DNA from 3 places in the Citrobacter pasteurii genome. Region 2 is predicted to be linked to each of the others. Evidence: predicted binding sites of a transcription regulator. Region 2 holds the regulator's gene; each other region holds the start of a gene.

Region 1 (5,827 bases), 690 kb from region 2:
TTTTTCAGCATGACATCATTCGCCGAGGTCATTGGCAATTTCTGCAATTGCCTGAGATGTTCAAGAGAGAGCATCAGTAAGCGTTCAGCTTCCTGACTTAATTCATAAATTGTCTGTGTGTACATGGAAAATCTTTCCTTAACGCAAATAGCATTACTTTTATTTAGCCAAATCGTTTTATTTATAGATCTTCGGCTTTTATAATTACGTGTGGAAATAATTAAAATTAAAACAACCAGCTGATATTATTAAAATAAAATTTATCGTATGACTGCTGGCCTGATGCCTCTCACTTACTATGTTAAGTAAGAAAGATAAACAGAGTAGTTCAGTTTTAAAAAATGCCAGCTTAATTCCCCTACCAAATTTAAGGGGATCGCAAAGTATTCACTCACAATGACTTAGCTAGTCTGTAAGCCATGCTACCTATGAATATCGGGTGTTTCGCCTCACCTTATCTTAAATAACTAAACGTAGCAATTTCCCTTAAAAAATATTCCTTCTGGTTTTCATAGACGTGAAAGCAACCTGACGCTACAACAGATAGTTGGGCATAATTGGCCTGTAGCCCCGACAAAAGCAGGGATTTTATGTATAATTGCGGCCTTTTTCGGCAATCTGCCAATTTTGGGCGCTTTTGCCCCTGCTGACTTTTGAGGAAATCCACATGTCATTACCACACTGCCCACAATGCAACTCCGAATACACTTACGAAGATAACGGCATGTTCATCTGCCCGGAATGCGCTCACGAATGGAACGACGCTGAACCCGCTCAGGACAGCGACGAACTGATCGTTAAAGATGCTAACGGCAACCTGCTCGCCGATGGCGACAGCGTTACCGTAGTAAAAGATCTGAAGGTAAAAGGTAGCTCTTCCATGCTGAAGATCGGAACCAAAGTAAAAAACATTCGTCTGGTTGAAGGCGACCACAACATCGATTGCAAAATTGATGGCTTTGGCCCAATGAAGCTGAAATCTGAGTTTGTGAAAAAGAACTGATTTAACCTGCCTGATGGCGCTGCGCTTATCAGGCCTACACCAGTTCATTTGTCAGGCGGGAAGCCCATACTTCCCGCCTGGTTTATTTTTGCACACGGCATCTACACTTAACTGGTTTCTTTTACCTGAGGTAAAGATCATGCCGTTAAGTCCCTACATCTCCTTTGCAGGCAACTGCGCTGACGCCATCGCCTATTATCAACAGGCGTTAGGTGCCGAACTGCTCTACAAAATCAACTTCGGTGAAATGCCCAAATCGGCGCAGGACAGCGAAGAAGGTTGCCCTTCCGGAATGAAATTCCCCGATACCGCCATCGCCCACGCCAACCTGCGCGTTGCAGGCAGCGACATCATGATGAGTGATAGCGCCCCCGATGGAAATGCCCACTACTCTGGCTTTACGCTGGTGCTCGACACGCAAAACGTCGACGAAGGTAAACGCTGGTTTGATAACCTGGCAGCAAACGGAAAAATCGAAATGGACTGGCAGGAAACCTTCTGGGCCCACGGTTTCGGTAAAGTAAGCGACCAGTATGGCGTGCCGTGGATGATCAACGTCGTCAAACAGCAGCAGCCGCTATCCGAGTAATCCAACGGGAGGCAAGCCCTCCCGTACTGTCATCAAATATCGCTCAACTCTTCATCACTAAGTAACCTTCCTTTAACGAAAACGTCACATTAATCCGCCACGATGGGGCCACTTTTTTAGGGAGGCCGCAGCATGCAAACGGTTATTCGCGTCGAGAAACTCTCCAAATCCTTCAATCAACATCAGGCGCTTAATGCGGTTGATCTGAATATCTGTGCCGGTGAGATGGTGGCTCTGCTTGGGCCGTCCGGCTCCGGCAAATCCACCCTTTTACGTCATTTAAGCGGTTTGATCGTCGGTGATAAATCACCTGGTAGCCATGTCGAACTGCTGGGTCGCACCGTTCAACATGAAGGCCGCCTGGCGCGCGATATCCGCAAAAGCCGCGCCCACACCGGCTACATCTTCCAACAGTTCAATTTGGTGAACCGCCTGACGGTGCTGGAGAACGTCCTGATTGGCGCACTCGGCAGTACGCCGTTCTGGCGTACCTGTTTTAGCTGGTTTACCGCTGAGCAGAAACAGCGTGCATTGCAGGCGTTAACCCGCGTCGGCATGGCGCACTTTGCATACCAACGCGTTTCCACGCTTTCGGGCGGACAACAGCAGCGCGTCGCGATTGCCCGCGCGCTGATGCAGCAGGCCAAAGTAATCCTTGCCGATGAGCCGATTGCTTCGCTGGATCCGGAATCCGCGCGCATCGTGATGGACACCCTGCGCGACATCAACCAGACCGACGGCATCACCGTGGTCGTCACGCTGCATCAGGTGGATTACGCCCTGCGCTACTGCGAACGCATTGTCGCGCTGCGCCAGGGCAACGTCTTCTTTGATGGCAGCAGCCAGCATTTTGACAACGACCGTTTTGACCATCTCTACCGCAGCATGAACCGCGTCGAACAGAACGCGCAGGCTGCCTGACATCCCCACAATGAGGAATGGAAATGAGCTATAAGACCGTTGCCGCGCTGGCTTTTACCAGCATGTTTAGTCTCAGCACACTGCTCACCCCGGCCCATGCCGAAGAGCAAGAAAAAGCGCTGAACTTTGGCATTATTTCGACCGAATCACAGCAAAACCTGAAGCCGCAGTGGGAACCGTTCCTGAAGGACATGGAAAAATCGCTGGGCGTGAAAGTAAACGCCTTCTTCGCCCCGGACTACGCCGGGATCATCCAGGGCATGCGCTTTAACAAAGTCGATATCGCCTGGTACGGCAACCTCTCAGCAATGGAAGCGGTGGATCGCGCCAACGGACAAGTGTTTGCCCAGACCGTGGCCGCCGACGGATCCCCGGGTTACTGGAGCGTGTTGATCGTTAACAAAGACAGTCCGATCAACAACCTGAACGATCTGATCGCCAAACGTAAGGATCTGACCTTCGGCAACGGCGATCCCAACTCCACCTCTGGCTACCTCGTCCCCGGTTACTACGTCTTCGCCAAAAACAACATCTCCGCCAGCGACTTCAAACGCACCGTTAACGCCGGGCACGAAACCAACGCCCTGGCCGTCGCCAACAAACAGGTGGATGTGGCTACCAACAACACCGAAAACCTCGACAAGCTGAAAACCTCCGCACCGGACAAGCTGAAAGAGTTGAAGGTTATCTGGAAGTCACCGCTGATCCCGGGCGATCCGATCGTCTGGCGTAAGAACCTCTCTGAAGCCACCAAGGACAAGGTGTACGACTTCTTCATGAATTACGGCAAAACGCCGGAACAGAAAACCGTACTGGAACGCCTGGGATGGGCGCCGTTCCGTGCCTCCAGCGACTTACAACTGGTGCCGATTCGCCAACTGGCGCTGTTTAAAGAGATGCAGGGCGTGAAGGACAACAAAGGGCTGAACGAGGAAGAGAAAACCAGCAAAACCTCGGCGCTGAAAGCACAGCTCGACGACCTGGACCGTCTGACCGCCGCCCTGGGCGCCATGACCAGCGTCAGCAAAGCGGTGCAATAACCCTGCGCCCGGTGGCGCTTCGCTTACCGGGCCTACGATGTTTTGTAGGTCGGATAAGGCGCCTGCGCCGCCATCCGGCAATAACCGATGCACGGAGCCAAACATGCAAACCATCACCGTTGCCCCTCCCAAGCGTAGCTGGTTCTCACTACTGAGCTGGGCCATTCTTCTCGCCGTGCTGGTGGTCTCGTGGAAAGGCGCCGAAATGGCTCCGCTCACGCTGATCGAGGATTCCGGCAATATGGCGACCTTCGCCGCCGACTTCTTCCCGCCGGATTTCAGCCAGTGGCAGGACTATCTCGGTGAAATGGCCGTCACCCTGCAAATCGCCGTCTGGGGTACCGCCCTCGCCGTGGTGTTGTCGATTCCCTTCGGTCTGATGTGCGCCGATAACCTCGTGCCGTGGTGGATTTACCAGCCGATGCGTCGCCTGATGGATGCCTGTCGCGCCATCAACGAAATGGTCTTCGCCATGCTGTTCGTGGTCGCCGTTGGTTTGGGTCCGTTCGCCGGGGTCATGGCGCTGTTTATCCATACCACCGGGGTGCTCTCCAAGCTGCTTTCCGAAGCGGTAGAAGCCATTGAACCCGGTCCGGTAGAAGGTATTCGCGCCACCGGAGCCAACAAAATTGAAGAGATTCTGTACGGCGTTCTGCCACAGGTCATGCCGCTGCTTATCTCCTACTCGCTGTATCGCTTTGAATCCAACGTTCGTTCCGCCACGGTAGTCGGTATGGTCGGCGCAGGCGGCATTGGCGTGACCTTATGGGAGGCGATTCGCGGCTTTCAGTTCCAGCAAACCTGCGCCCTGATGGTGTTAATCATCGTCACCGTCAGCCTGCTGGATTTCCTTTCCCAGCGTTTGCGTAAGCACTTTATCTGATTAGCGAGGCATTGATTGCTATGCACTTGTCTACACATCCGACCAGTTATCCAACGCGTTATCAGGAAATTGCCGCGAGACTTGAGCAGGAGCTTCGTCAACATTATCGCTGCGGTGACTATCTGCCCGCCGAGCATCAACTGGCCGCGCGTTTTGATGTTAACCGCCACACCCTGCGCCGCGCCATTGACCAACTGGTTGAGCGCGGCTGGGTTCAGCGTCGCCAGGGAGTCGGCGTGCTGGTGCTGATGCGCCCGTTCGATTACCCGCTTAATGCCCAGGCACGCTTTAGTCAGAACCTGCTGGACCAGGGCAGCCACCCCACCAGTGAAAAACTGCTGGCGGTGCTGCGTCCGGCCTCCAGCCACATTGCCGATGCGCTCAGCATTAACGAGGGCGATAACGTGATTCACCTGCGCACCCTGCGCCGGGTAAACGGCATCGCACTGTGTCAGATCGACCACTATTTTTCCGACCTCACGCTGTGGCCGCTGCTGCAGGGCTTTAACAGCGGCTCACTGCACGACTACCTGCGCGAACAATCCGGTCTGACGCTCCTGCGTACGCAGACGCGCATCAGCGCCCGCCGCGCTCAGGCCAAAGAGAGCAAGGTGCTGGAAATCCCCAACATGGCGCCGTTGCTGTGCGTGCGCACTCTGAACCACCGTGAAGGCGAAGAACAGGCGGCGGAATATTCCGTCAGCCTGACCCGCGCCGACATGATCGAATTCACCATGGAGCACTGAATGCATTTCGATACCGCCACTCGCCAGCGTTGGATGCGCGCGCTGGCTTACAGCAATGCCGAAGATCTGAACGCCCGCATCAACGCGCTCAAACTAACGCCGGACTATGAGCTTATCCGCGCCCCGGAAAGCGGACTGATGCAGATCCAGGCCCGTATGGGCGGCACCGGTAATCGCTTCTTTGCTGGCGACACCACGCTTACCCGCGCGGTTATTCGCCTGAAAAGCGGGACGCTGGGCTACAGCTACCTGCTGGGTCGCAATAAACAACACGCCGAGCAGTGTGCGGTCATTGACGCATTGCTGCAGGAACAAACGCATTTCCAGAACCTAATGGAAACCTTAATTGCCCCGCTGGAAGCGGAACGCGAGGCGCTGATTAGCGCCCGCCGTGCCGAAGTCAACGCCAGCCGGGTCGACTTCTTCACGCTGGAACGCGGAGATAACGCATGACACGATCTACGGCACTTCTAACCGCTTTTAATTTACCCGTTCAGGATGCTCAGCAGAGCTTTCGTCGTCTGCTGAAGGCCATGAGTGAACCGGGCGTCATCGTCGCCCTGCATCAGCTGAAACACGGCTGGCAGCCACTGGGTCTGGCAACCACCAGCGCGCTGCTGACCCTGGCCGACGGCGACACGCCGG
Region 2 (5,827 bases):
TAGATTTTTCCGGATCTTTGGCTTCACCTGCGGTAATACCGATGATCTCAATCCCGCCGTAGGCGAACATCACCATTTGTAGCGACATCACCATGCCGAGCCAGCCGTTGCTGAAGAAACCGCCGTTGCTCCACAGGTTATGGATCCCGGTAGGCTGCCCGCCGTTGCCAATCCCCCAAATAATGATGCCAAAACCGGCGACAATCATGATGATAATGGTGGCGACTTTGAAGAATGAGAACCAGAACTCCAGCTCGCCAAACACCTTCACGCTCATCAGGTTGATAGCGCAGATAATCAGCACTACGCTGAGTACCCAAATCCAGTGCGGTACGGCCGGGAACCAGACGCCCATGTAAATACCGAAGGCTGTCACGTCGGCAATGGCGACAATCAGGATTTCAAAACAGTAGGTCCAGCCGGTAATGTAACCAGCCAATGGTCCGAGGTTTTCCTGCGCATAGCGCGAGAAAGAGCTGGCTGCGGGGTTATGGACTGACATTTCGCCCAACGCACGCATAATAATGTACGCCGCGACGCCACCGATAATATAGGCCAGCAACACGCTCGGCCCCGCCATTTTGATGGCATCGGCTGAACCGTAGAACAGCCCGGTACCAATTGCTGAACCTAATGCCATAAAGCGGATGTGCCGGGTGCTCAGCCCACGCTTTAGCTTATTATTACTTTCCATCGATTCCTAACCTGTTAACACAATAAAAAAACCACGGGGCCATATTAATAGCCCCGTGGTTAAAACTTATTGTCAGTGATATTAGTGTGCGCTGGAGGTCACTTGTCGACCCGCTGCGCGATCCCAGATAACGGCCAGGACCACCATCACGACTGTTGGCATCAACCACGCCAGCCCTTGTTCTGCCAGCGGTAAACGCTGGGTCCAGGCTGGTAAGACATCACCAATTGCAGAAGCTTTAATGCCATCAAGGATACCAAAAATCAGGCTGATAAACATCGCAGGTGCAATGACGCGGGAAGAATTATGCCACCATGAGCGGGTAAAGCTTAATACAACCAGTGCGATACATGGCGGATAGATAGCCGTCAGCACCGGAATAGAGATCTGAATCAGATGGCTCAGACCCAGGTTAGAGACCACCATCGAGAAACCGCCAAGGATAAACACCAGCGTACGATAAGACAGCGGAACATACTGCGCGAAGAATTCAGCGCACGCACAGGTCAGGCCAACCGCAGTCACCAGACAGGCGATGAAAATCAACGCCGCCAGCAGGAAGCTGCCTGCACCACCGAAGGTGTGCTGAACATACGCATGCAGAATTGCCGCACCGTTAGCAGATTGATCGACCAGCGTCGCACTGTCTGAACCCAGGCGGAACAGCGCGAGGTACAGCAGCGTTAACCCCACGCCCGCCATCAGGCCAGCCCAGACGGTGTAACGGGTCAACAGACGCGCTTCGGTAACGCCACGCGAGCGGGCGGCGTTAACAATAACAATACCAAATACCATCGCGCCCAGCGTATCCATCGTCAGATAGCCGTTCACAAAGCCATTCGAGAATGCCGCATTTTGATAGGCTTCCATTGCATTGCTGATCGGGCCCGCTGGCCAAACAATCGCCGCCACGGAAAGCACAACCAGCGCCAGAATTTTCAATGGAGCAAGGAAGTTGCCCACGGTATCCAGCAGTTTGCCGGGATACAGTGACACCAGAATCACAATCGCGAAGTACACCACGCTGTAGATGAACAGCGGCAGCGCAGAATCACCGGTCAGCGGTGCAATCCCGACTTCGAAAGAGACCGTCGCGGTACGCGGCGTGGCGAATAATGGCCCCACGGCAAGATAGCAGACGGTAGCCAGCAGCAGACCGGCAACTTTACCGATAGGCGTGCTCAGGCTGTCCACGCCGCCGCCCACTTTCGCCAGTGCGACCACGGTAAGTACCGGCAGGCCCACGGCGGTAATCAGGAAGCCAAAGGCTGCAGTCCAGACGTGCTCGCCTGCCTGCAAACCAACCATTGGGGGGAAAATAATGTTACCTGCACCAACGAACAGTGCAAATGTCATAAATCCCAGAGCGATAATATCGCGCGATTTTAACTGATGGGTCATAAAGTCTTACTGCCTGTGGATGTGGTGTTGAAAACGTTTAATTTTCTGCCTTTCCCTGCGGGATGATACAGCGGCATTTTTAAGCAATTCCAGCGGGAAATTCTCCCTGCCTGGCGCGGCGAAGAATAGTTTTTCGATTTACCGCGTAAATGCAGTCGGTATGACAGCACCTGGAGCGCAATTTAAACGCTTATAACGTTTTAAAGCAAGGTGGGATCTAAAAACCAGAACAATATAGCGATATGAAAAATTGAGCTAGCACAAAACACCATTCCCTGGAAAAAGACATGGGTAATCATGCGAACAAAAAACAATCAAACGTCGTAAAATTCAGGAACTCTTTATTGACTGCAACAAAAAAAGCCAACTTACGCTGGCTTTTGGAAAGATAAGCTTACGAATACGTTTTAACCGCTGTTTTTGGCAATTAAACGTTCCGCGAGCACAAAACTAAAACGAGTCCCTTTGCCTGGTTCGCTGTCGATATTCAAACGGCTGTCGTGATGATGCAGAGCATGCTTCACAATCGCCAGACCTAATCCGCTCCCCCCCGTTTGTCGGGATCGTGCTTTATCTACACGATAAAAACGCTCGGTCAGGCGTGGAATATGCTCGGCGGCAATGCCTGGACCGTTGTCTTCCACACAAAATTCCGCCCCCGAGGCCACATGCTGCCAACGTACGGTAATGTGTGTTCCCGCAGGCGTATGATTCACCGCGTTATAGACGAGATTCGAGATAGCGCTACGCAACTGCTCCTCGTTCCCCCGCACGTTCAGGCTGTTATCAACATCAAAAGTAAACGTATGTTTGTGCTGGCTCAGCGTTTGCGCTTCGTGCTCGACCACGCGCAGCATCATCGGCACATCCACCTTTTCATTGAGCATCATCGCCGGTGCGGCTTCAATTTTCGACAGTGTCAGCAACTGCTTCACTAACCCTTCCATACGGTACGTTTGTTCACGCATGGTATGCAGCGCTTTTTCGCGCGTCGTCCCTTCCAGCGGATGTTCCTGCATCATTTCCAGGTAGCCCTGCAACACCGTCAGCGGGGTACGTAGCTCATGGCTGGCGTTGGCGAAAAAGTTACGTCGTGAACCTTCCAGTTGGTGCATCTGGGTAACGTCGCGCGCCACCATTAGCAGTTGCTTATCGGTGTAGGGCATTACGCGAATTTCCAGATGCCGTCCGGTGTTGAGTACCAGATTAATTGGCCGACTAAAGTCGCGTGTTTTCAGATATTGTGTGAACTCCGGGTAGCGCAACAAGTTAAGAATATTTTGCCCGCTATCATCCGGCCAGCGTAACCCTAAAACCTGCTGTGCCAGTCCGTTACACCAGAAAATACCGCCTTCTTCGGTGGTTAGCACCACTGCGTCGGGTAGCGATTCCGCCCCGCTGCGAAAGCGTTTAATGAGGTTACCCAATTCGCGACGGCGCTTTTTGTTACGCAACTGCATTTGATGCAGGCCGTAGAGCAGTGGCTCCCAACTGCCACGACCCGGTGGAGGCGTCATACTCCTGTCGACCCACAGCCACCAGGACAAACGCAATAAGTTCCAGAAATGCCAGATAAGCAGGCCCGTTACCGACGCCAGTAAAAACCAGGGTAGATAACCAAAAAAAGCGCTAAGGATAAAAGCCGGTATGCAGCAGAGGATCAGCTCCAGTACCAGCCTTTTCCATGACAATCGTTCAAGCAAACGTCTTACTCCATTTACAGCCTAATCCCTCAGGCTCTTATTACTTGCAGTCAGAAGCGGGTCGAAAAGCGATATCCCGTCCCGCGTACCGTCTGCACCATACGATCGTGTCCGCTATGCTCCAGCGCTTTACGCAACCGGCGAATATGCACATCCACTGTCCGGTCTTCCACGTAGACATTGGTTCCCCAGACATGATTGAGGAGTTGTTCACGGCTGTAGACGCGCTCAGGGTGGGTCATAAAGAAGTGCAACAGTTTGAATTCGGTCGGCCCCATATCCAGCGGATCCTCTCCGGTCATCACGCGATGCGAGGTCGGATCAAGGCTTAGCCCCTGCATCTCAATAACCTCTTCCACCGCCATCGGTGAAATACGACGCAGAACCGCTTTAATACGCGCCACCAGCTCCTTGGGAGAAAACGGCTTGGTAATATAATCATCCGCACCGGTTTCCAGACCCCGGACGCGGTCTTCCTCTTCACCTCTCGCCGTCAGCATCATCACGGGGATATCCCGCGTCATCGCTTCCCGCTTGAGGTGTTTAATAAACTGTAGACCCGAGCCGCCGGGAAGCATCCAGTCAAGCAGGACGAGATCCGGCCAGGGTTCATTAAGTTGGTTCACAGCACTGTCATAGTCTTCGGCTTCTACGGGTTGAAAACCGTTTTGCTCGAGCACGAAGCAGACCATTTCACGAATTGGAGCTTCATCTTCTACGACCAGAATACGTCTCGCCATGATTTGCCCTGTTTATAATTAAATCGTTTGCCATCAATACCGTGGCATTATGCGTCACTTTTATGACAGATTTATGAAAAGATAGTCCAGGTTTAACGCAGCCAGGCGAATTATGACAGCCCGGAAACAAGATATTACCGCCCTTGCAAGGTTATAATCTCCGCCATCGTTTTTTTGTCATGGAACTCTTATGCGCATCCTCCACACGTCTGACTGGCATCTGGGCCAAAATTTCTACAGCAAGAGCCGCGCCGCTGAACACCAGGCCTTTCTCGACTGGCTGCTGGAAACGGCACAATCCCATCAGGTGGATGCCATTATTGTGGCAGGCGATATTTTTGATACCGGCTCACCGCCAAGCTATGCCCGTGAGCTGTATAACCGTTTTGTCGTTAATCTGCAGCAAACCGGCTGTCATCTGGTGGTGCTGGCAGGCAACCACGACTCCGTCGCCACGCTCAATGAGTCCCGCGATATTCTGGCGTTTCTCAACACCACGGTCGTGGCCAGCGCGGGCCACGCGCCGCAAGTGCTACCTCAACGCGACGGCACGCCGGGCGCGATCCTTTGCCCGGTTCCTTTTTTACGTCCACGTGACATCATTACCAGTCAGGCGGGGCTAACCGGTCACGAAAAGCAGCAGCATTTATTAGGTGCAATCACCGACTATTACCAACAGCAATATCAGAACGCCAGCGCGCTGCGTGGCGACCAGAATCTGCCGATTATTGCGACAGGGCATCTGACCACCGTCGGCGCCAGTAAAAGTGACGCCGTACGTGATATTTATATTGGGACGCTGGATGCTTTTCCGGCACAAAATTTCCCACCGGCGGATTACATTGCGCTGGGACATATTCACCGGGCGCAGATCATCGGCGGTACAGAACATATTCGCTATTGCGGCTCGCCGATTGCGCTTAGTTTTGACGAGTGCGGCAAAAGCAAATGCGTCCACCTGGTGAGCTTTGAAAACGGTAAGCTGAGCGCCGTTGAGAATCTCACCGTACCGGTCACCCAGCCGCTTGCGGTACTGAAAGGCGATCTCGCCGCCATTACCGCCCAGCTTGAGCAGTGGCGCAACGTACAGCAAGATCCGCCGGTGTGGCTGGATATTGAAATTACCACCGATGACTATCTGCATGATATGCAGCGTAAAATCCAGGCCTTGACCGAAGATTTACCGGTAGAGGTGTTACTGGTGCGCCGCAGTCGGGAACAGCGCGAGCGCATCATGGTCAATGAACGTCGTGAAACATTAAGCGAACTGAGCGTGGCGGAGGTTTTTG
Region 3 (5,827 bases), 400 kb from region 2:
CCATGTACACCTTTCCAAATACGGGAGGCGAAGTCATTTCTTCCTGCGCCCTGGTGACAATCGTATTCACGTATCGTCACGGCCAAAGCACCGTATCATTTGACCCAGGTGCAGAGGCTAGAGTGTTTATACTCGTCATACTTCGAGTACATTGTGGTTATGCCGATACTAGCGTGTAAATGACGCTTTTGCCATGTACACTTTCGCTGTATAAATATGTATATAGCGGCATGATCGTGCATTTTCGCTACAGAATAAGCAAAAACCACAGTTTTGCATTGATATACATCATCTTGCTGTCAGGTCGATATCGTCAGAAAGGGGTAGATCGCAGAAAATTATTTTCTGCAGATGACGACTGGATAATTGCTGAAAACACGCTATTTACGTTACTGTAACGCCGATCAATTGATATCAGGAATAACTATGCGCACTCGTACGCTGGCAGATCTGGATCGCGTTGTCGCTCTCGGCGGAGGGCATGGATTAGGACGCGTTCTGTCATCACTTTCCTCTTTAGGTTCACGCCTGACGGGCATCGTCACGACCACCGATAACGGCGGTTCCACGGGGCGAATTCGCCGTTCAGAAGGCGGCATTGCCTGGGGAGACATGCGGAACTGCCTCAACCAGTTAATTACCCAACCAAGCGTCGCATCGGCGATGTTTGAGTATCGTTTTGGCGGTAATGGCGAACTTTCCGGCCATAACCTCGGAAATCTGATGTTAAAGGCGTTGGATCACCTGAGCGTGAGGCCTTTGGAGGCGATAAATTTAATTCGTAGCCTACTGAAAGTGGACGCACATTTAATTCCCATGTCAGAACTACCGGTGGACCTGATGGCGCTCGACGATCAGGGACATGAAGTGTATGGCGAAGTAAATATCGACCAGCTCACTACCCTGCCGCAAGAATTAATGCTCTCACCTAAAGTTCCCGCCACGCGAGAGGCGATTGAAACCATCGCCGAAGCGGATTTGATTCTGATAGGACCAGGCAGTTTTTACACCAGCCTGATGCCGATCCTGCTGCTAGACGAGCTGGCGCAGGCGTTACGTCGCACACCGGCTCCAATGGTTTATATCGGCAATCTGGGACGCGAACTCAGCCTGCCTGCCGCCAGCCTGACGCTTGCCGATAAGCTGGCCATCATTGAGCAATATGTTGGTAAGAAGGTGATTGATGCGGTGATTGTCGGACCAAAAGTCGATGTTTCCGCCGTGACCGACCGCATTGTGATTCAGGATGAACTGGAGGCCAGCGATATTCCCTACCGTCATGACCGTCAACTGCTGCATAGCGCGCTGGAGAAAGCGGTGCAGGCGTTAGGTTGAACGTATTTGCCTGATGCGCTGCGCTTATCAAGCCTACAAAAACGCGCTGCGCCGCCATCCGGCACCAAACACGGCCTGGTGCGCTGCGCTTATCAGGCCTACAGGTGCGCTTGTAGGCCGGATAAGGGGTTTACCCCGCATCCGGCACCCACCTACGATGCCGCGATAAACAGCTCGCGCAACTGATGCAACTGGTCACGGATCTGCGCGGCCTCTTCGAACTCAAGGTTCTGCGCATGCAGCATCATCTGACCTTCTAACTCGTGAATCTTCTGCTGCAGCGCTTTCGGCGTCATGTCCAGCTCAACAACCTCGGATTTCGCCCCGGCACGCGACTTCCCTTTACCTTTCGCTTTGGTCTTCGCAATATTCTGACCCAACGCCAGAATATCAACGACTTTCTTGTTCAGCCCCTGTGGCGTAATACCGTGCTCTTCGTTGTAGAGCTGCTGTTTCTCACGACGGCGTTCGGTTTCACCAATCGCTTTGGCCATTGAGGCGGTAATTTTATCGCCGTAGAGAATCGCTTTACCGTTGATGTTACGCGCCGCTCGACCGATGGTCTGGATAAGCGATCGTTCCGAACGCAGGAACCCTTCTTTGTCTGCATCCAGAATCGCCACCAGAGAGACCTCAGGCATGTCCAGGCCTTCTCGCAACAGGTTGATACCCACCAGCACGTCAAACTCGCCCAGGCGCAAATCACGAATGATTTCCATGCGTTCCACGGTATCAATGTCGGAGTGCAGATAGCGCACCCGCTCGCCGTGCTCTTCAAGGTATTCGGTGAGGTCTTCCGCCATGCGTTTGGTAAGTGTCGTCACCAGCACGCGTTCGTTAATCGCCGCACGGGTGCGGATCTCAGACAGCAGGTCATCAACCTGTGTCGCCACCGGACGAACTTCAATGACCGGGTCCAGCAGCCCGGTCGGCCGCACCACCTGATCGACCACATCCTCACCGGATTTCTCCAGCTCATAATTGCCCGGTGTCGCTGAGACATAAATGGTTTGCGGTGCCAGCGCCTCAAACTCTTCAAACTTCAGCGGACGGTTATCCAGCGCCGACGGCAGACGGAATCCATACTCAACCAGCGTCTCTTTTCGTGCCCGGTCGCCACGGTACATCCCACCAATTTGCGGAATCGTAACGTGGGATTCATCCACCACCAACAGGCCATCGGCGGGCAGGTAATCAAACAGCGTCGGCGGCGGCTCGCCCGGACCGCGTCCGGACAGATAGCGTGAATAGTTTTCAATCCCCGAGCAGTAACCCAGCTCGTTCATCATTTCCAGATCGAACTGCGTACGCTGGCTTAAACGCTGTTCTTCCACCAGCTTGTTGTTCGCCAGCAGGATTTTGCGGCGCTCCGCCAGCTCGACTTTAATTTCTTCCATTGCCTGCACAATACGTTCGCGCGGCGTCACGTAATGGGTTTTCGGGTAAATGGTGAAGCGCGAAATAGCGGATTCAACCTGCCCGGTCAGCGGGTCAAACAGCGACAAGCGCTCAACTTCTTCATCAAACAACTCGACGCGTAGCGCGATATCGTCAGATTCGGCCGGAAAGATATCGATCACCTCACCACGCACGCGGAACGTCCCGCGCTGGAATGCCTGATCGTTACGCGTGTATTGCAGTTCAGCAAGCCGGCGCAGGATCGCACGCTGATCGATAATCATCCCCACCGTCAGGTGCAACATCATCTTCAGATACAGATCCGGATCGCCCAGACCATAGATCGCGGAAACCGAGGCCACCACCACCACATCCCGCCGTTCAAGCAGGGCTTTGGTCGCCGACAGGCGCATCTGTTCAATGTGTTCGTTTACCGACGCATCTTTCTCGATAAAAGTATCCGAGCTCGGGACATAAGCTTCCGGCTGATAATAGTCGTAGTAGGAGACGAAATATTCCACTGCGTTATCCGGGAAGAACTCTTTCATCTCACCGTACAGCTGAGCAGCAAGCGTCTTATTGGGAGCCAGCACCATGGTAGGACGCTGCAAGTCCGCAATCACGTTGGCGATAGTGAATGTCTTCCCCGACCCCGTCACCCCGAGCAGCGTCTGATGCGCCAGACCATCCTCCAGCCCTTCTTCCAGGCGACGAATCGCCTCAGGCTGATCGCCAGAGGGTTTAAAAGCGGAATTCAGTTTGAACGGTTTACTCATGAGCAGCTACCTGAAGCAATGGGCGGGCAGGTGTGTAATTTTACCCGCAGCAGTATATTTTGCCAGTAAAATATACTGGATGAAAAAACAGTAACACACCAGAATATTTCTGTTACGCCATCAGAATGCCCGTCAGAGCAGGCTAAAATTTTGGCACTGGCGGGATAAAACACCAGTAAAAATGTGTTATCCCCAAACCAATGACTTTTTTAACATTTGTCAAGACGGCAGATGAAAGTTTTATGGCAACGCATGACACTTCCGCGACAGCCATTGCTTTTATCTAACATTCTGTATTTCAATAACTATTCTCTCGAGCCGTCTTTCGCATCAATTTAGTCGCAGGCCGCGTCTTCTCTCGCTTACATTGTGTTTTCTAACTCTAATACACAAGGTTATCCACAGGAATAGTGGATAACTGCCTCCAGCCCGTGCTGACTGCCGCCTGGCAAAAACACCGACTTGCTCTTTTCGAGTGGGATAAAAAAAAATTATCGCCATTTTTTTATATTTATCAGCTAACGAAGCCCTGGAGGTGGTCGAGATCTTGCTCGCATTTTCACCATTTACCTGCCTGCACCATCCCGACGCGACCAGGCACTGGCAATGTGCGCAAAATTAACCCGTATCGTTAAAAACCAGATATCGCTGCCGGTGGATCACGCTATCCCGCTGTTTTTCGCGCATTTCCCATTTGTGGCAAGAGATTTGCAATTTTCTTCTGCTCCCCGGCCTGTCGGGCGGATAACTTCATGATGGAGAAAATCTATGTTGAGTCTTCGCGCAGTGAATCACTATTACGGTAACCAGCACACGCTATGGGATGTGGATCTCGACCTGCAGCCCGGCAAGTGTACCGGTGTGCTGGGACTTCCGGGGATGGGGAAAACGACGCTGGCCAATTGCATCATCGGCAATTTGCCTATTGAAAGCGGTACGATGGTCTGGCATCAGGCAGGCGCACCACCGTGCGATCTGAGCCCGATCCCAGCGGCAAATCGCATTGCGCTGGGTATTAACTCCGTTTCACAACAGAGACGGATTTTTTCGCAGCTGACGGTCGAGGAAAATCTGCATATTGCGCGCCAGGCGGTTGAGGAAAGCGAAACGATGAACAGCAGCGATATATACCGCCTCTTCCCACAGTTATACAGTCTGCGTCAGACCAAAGGGGTTGCCTTATCAGAGGATAATCAGCACCAGCTCGCGCTCGCCAGCGCGCTGGTTACACGCCCACGCCTGCTGATCCTCGATGAGCCTACGCGAGGAACGGGTCAGGCGTATATCCACAAGCTGGGGAACCTGATTGTGAGGCTAAGCCAGGAGTTGGGCATCGCCATTATGCTCGCAGAGCAAAGCCTGCCGTTTATTCGTCGGGTCGCTGATTGCTATTGCCTGTTACATCGCGGACGCAATGTGGCCCAGGGACAACTGGGGCAGCTCAACGACCCGTTTCTTAACGGCTGGATGGCGCCAGAGGCAAAACGCTAAGGTCGAGGTAATGCCCTGTCGTTGCGCGTTCTGGCTCGTCTTCCAGCCATGGGATCTCCCCCAGCAGCGGGGCCGGAATCGCGCGTTTCAGCGTTGCCATATATTCAGAATGGCGTTTCCCTGGCGGAGCCACATCATTGGCGACCCACCCCGCCAGCGTCAACCCAACCTGTTGTACCGCTTGCGCAGTCAGAATGGCATGGTTGATGCAGCCAAGCTTGACGCCAACCACCAGAATCACCGGCAGTTGTTCTGTTTGTACCCAGTCAGAAAAACTCAGCGTGGGTGAAAGCGGCGTAAACCAACCGCCAGCGCCCTCCACCAGCACCCAGTCAGCCTGCATTCGCAGCGCCTGTAAACCAGCAGACATCACTGAGGCCAGAATCGGTCGCCCTTCATCAGCGCTGATGATATGCGGTGACGTGGGTTCGGCAAAGGTATAGGGATTGATTGCCGTATAATTCACTGCCACAGCGCTGTTGCGCTGCAGGGCAAGGGCGTCAGAGTTTCGCAGACCATCTGCCGTCATTTCACTCCCAGAGGCTACAGGCTTATAGCCGACCGTTCGATAACCCAATTGCCCCGCTGCCTGCAGGAGCGCACAGCTGGCAATTGTTTTACCAACCTCAGTGTCCGTCCCGGTGACAAAATACGTTCTGGTCACGTTGAATTACTCCTAAAAAAAGTTGATACGTCAGCGGGTATTTTCCCTGCACAGAGGGCCAGGCTAACTGTAACTGCTGCAGTTGTGAACGGGTCAGTACGCGCTGTTCGCGTCCATCATGGAGATGCGTCGCACCGATCCCTTTGAGCGAGCGCATGGCGCT

The links. Region 2 encodes PhoB, which activates phosphate uptake and scavenging genes when phosphate is short. Its sites were predicted from a motif close to CTGTCATAAAACTGNCNNAT; they were not measured.
Region 1: a site for PhoB is predicted at 1,663-1,682, ahead of phnC (phosphonate ABC transporter ATP-binding protein). Genes of this name have one in related genera too.
Region 3: a site for PhoB is predicted at 3,739-3,758, ahead of uvrB (excinuclease ABC subunit UvrB). Genes of this name have one in related genera too.

What each region holds. Positions count from the first base shown of each region.
Region 1 is NZ_CP077262.1:4,769,117-4,774,943, forward strand. It holds gene crfC (clamp-binding protein CrfC) at 1-125, opposite strand, end outside; gene I6L54_RS22985 (zinc ribbon domain-containing protein YjdM) at 668-1,003, shown strand; gene yjdN (VOC family metalloprotein YjdN) at 1,143-1,592, shown strand; gene phnC (phosphonate ABC transporter ATP-binding protein) at 1,725-2,513, shown strand; gene phnD (phosphonate ABC transporter substrate-binding protein) at 2,537-3,553, shown strand; gene phnE (phosphonate ABC transporter, permease protein PhnE) at 3,657-4,436, shown strand; gene phnF (phosphonate metabolism transcriptional regulator PhnF) at 4,457-5,182, shown strand; gene phnG (phosphonate C-P lyase system protein PhnG) at 5,183-5,635, shown strand; gene phnH (phosphonate C-P lyase system protein PhnH) at 5,632-5,827, shown strand, end outside.
Region 2 is NZ_CP077262.1:4,076,859-4,082,685, forward strand. It holds gene proY (proline-specific permease ProY) at 1-694, opposite strand, end outside; gene brnQ (branched-chain amino acid transporter carrier protein BrnQ) at 776-2,095, opposite strand; gene phoR (phosphate regulon sensor histidine kinase PhoR) at 2,503-3,798, opposite strand; gene phoB (phosphate response regulator transcription factor PhoB) at 3,849-4,538, opposite strand; gene sbcD (exonuclease subunit SbcD) at 4,729-5,827, shown strand, end outside.
Region 3 is NZ_CP077262.1:3,680,529-3,686,355, forward strand. It holds gene moaA (GTP 3',8-cyclase MoaA) at 1-4, opposite strand, end outside; molybdenum cofactor riboswitch at 1-137, opposite strand, end outside; gene yvcK (uridine diphosphate-N-acetylglucosamine-binding protein YvcK) at 427-1,335, shown strand; gene uvrB (excinuclease ABC subunit UvrB) at 1,488-3,509, opposite strand; gene I6L54_RS17980 (ABC transporter ATP-binding protein) at 4,278-5,000, shown strand; gene bioD (dethiobiotin synthase) at 4,966-5,664, opposite strand; gene bioC (malonyl-ACP O-methyltransferase BioC) at 5,627-5,827, opposite strand, start outside.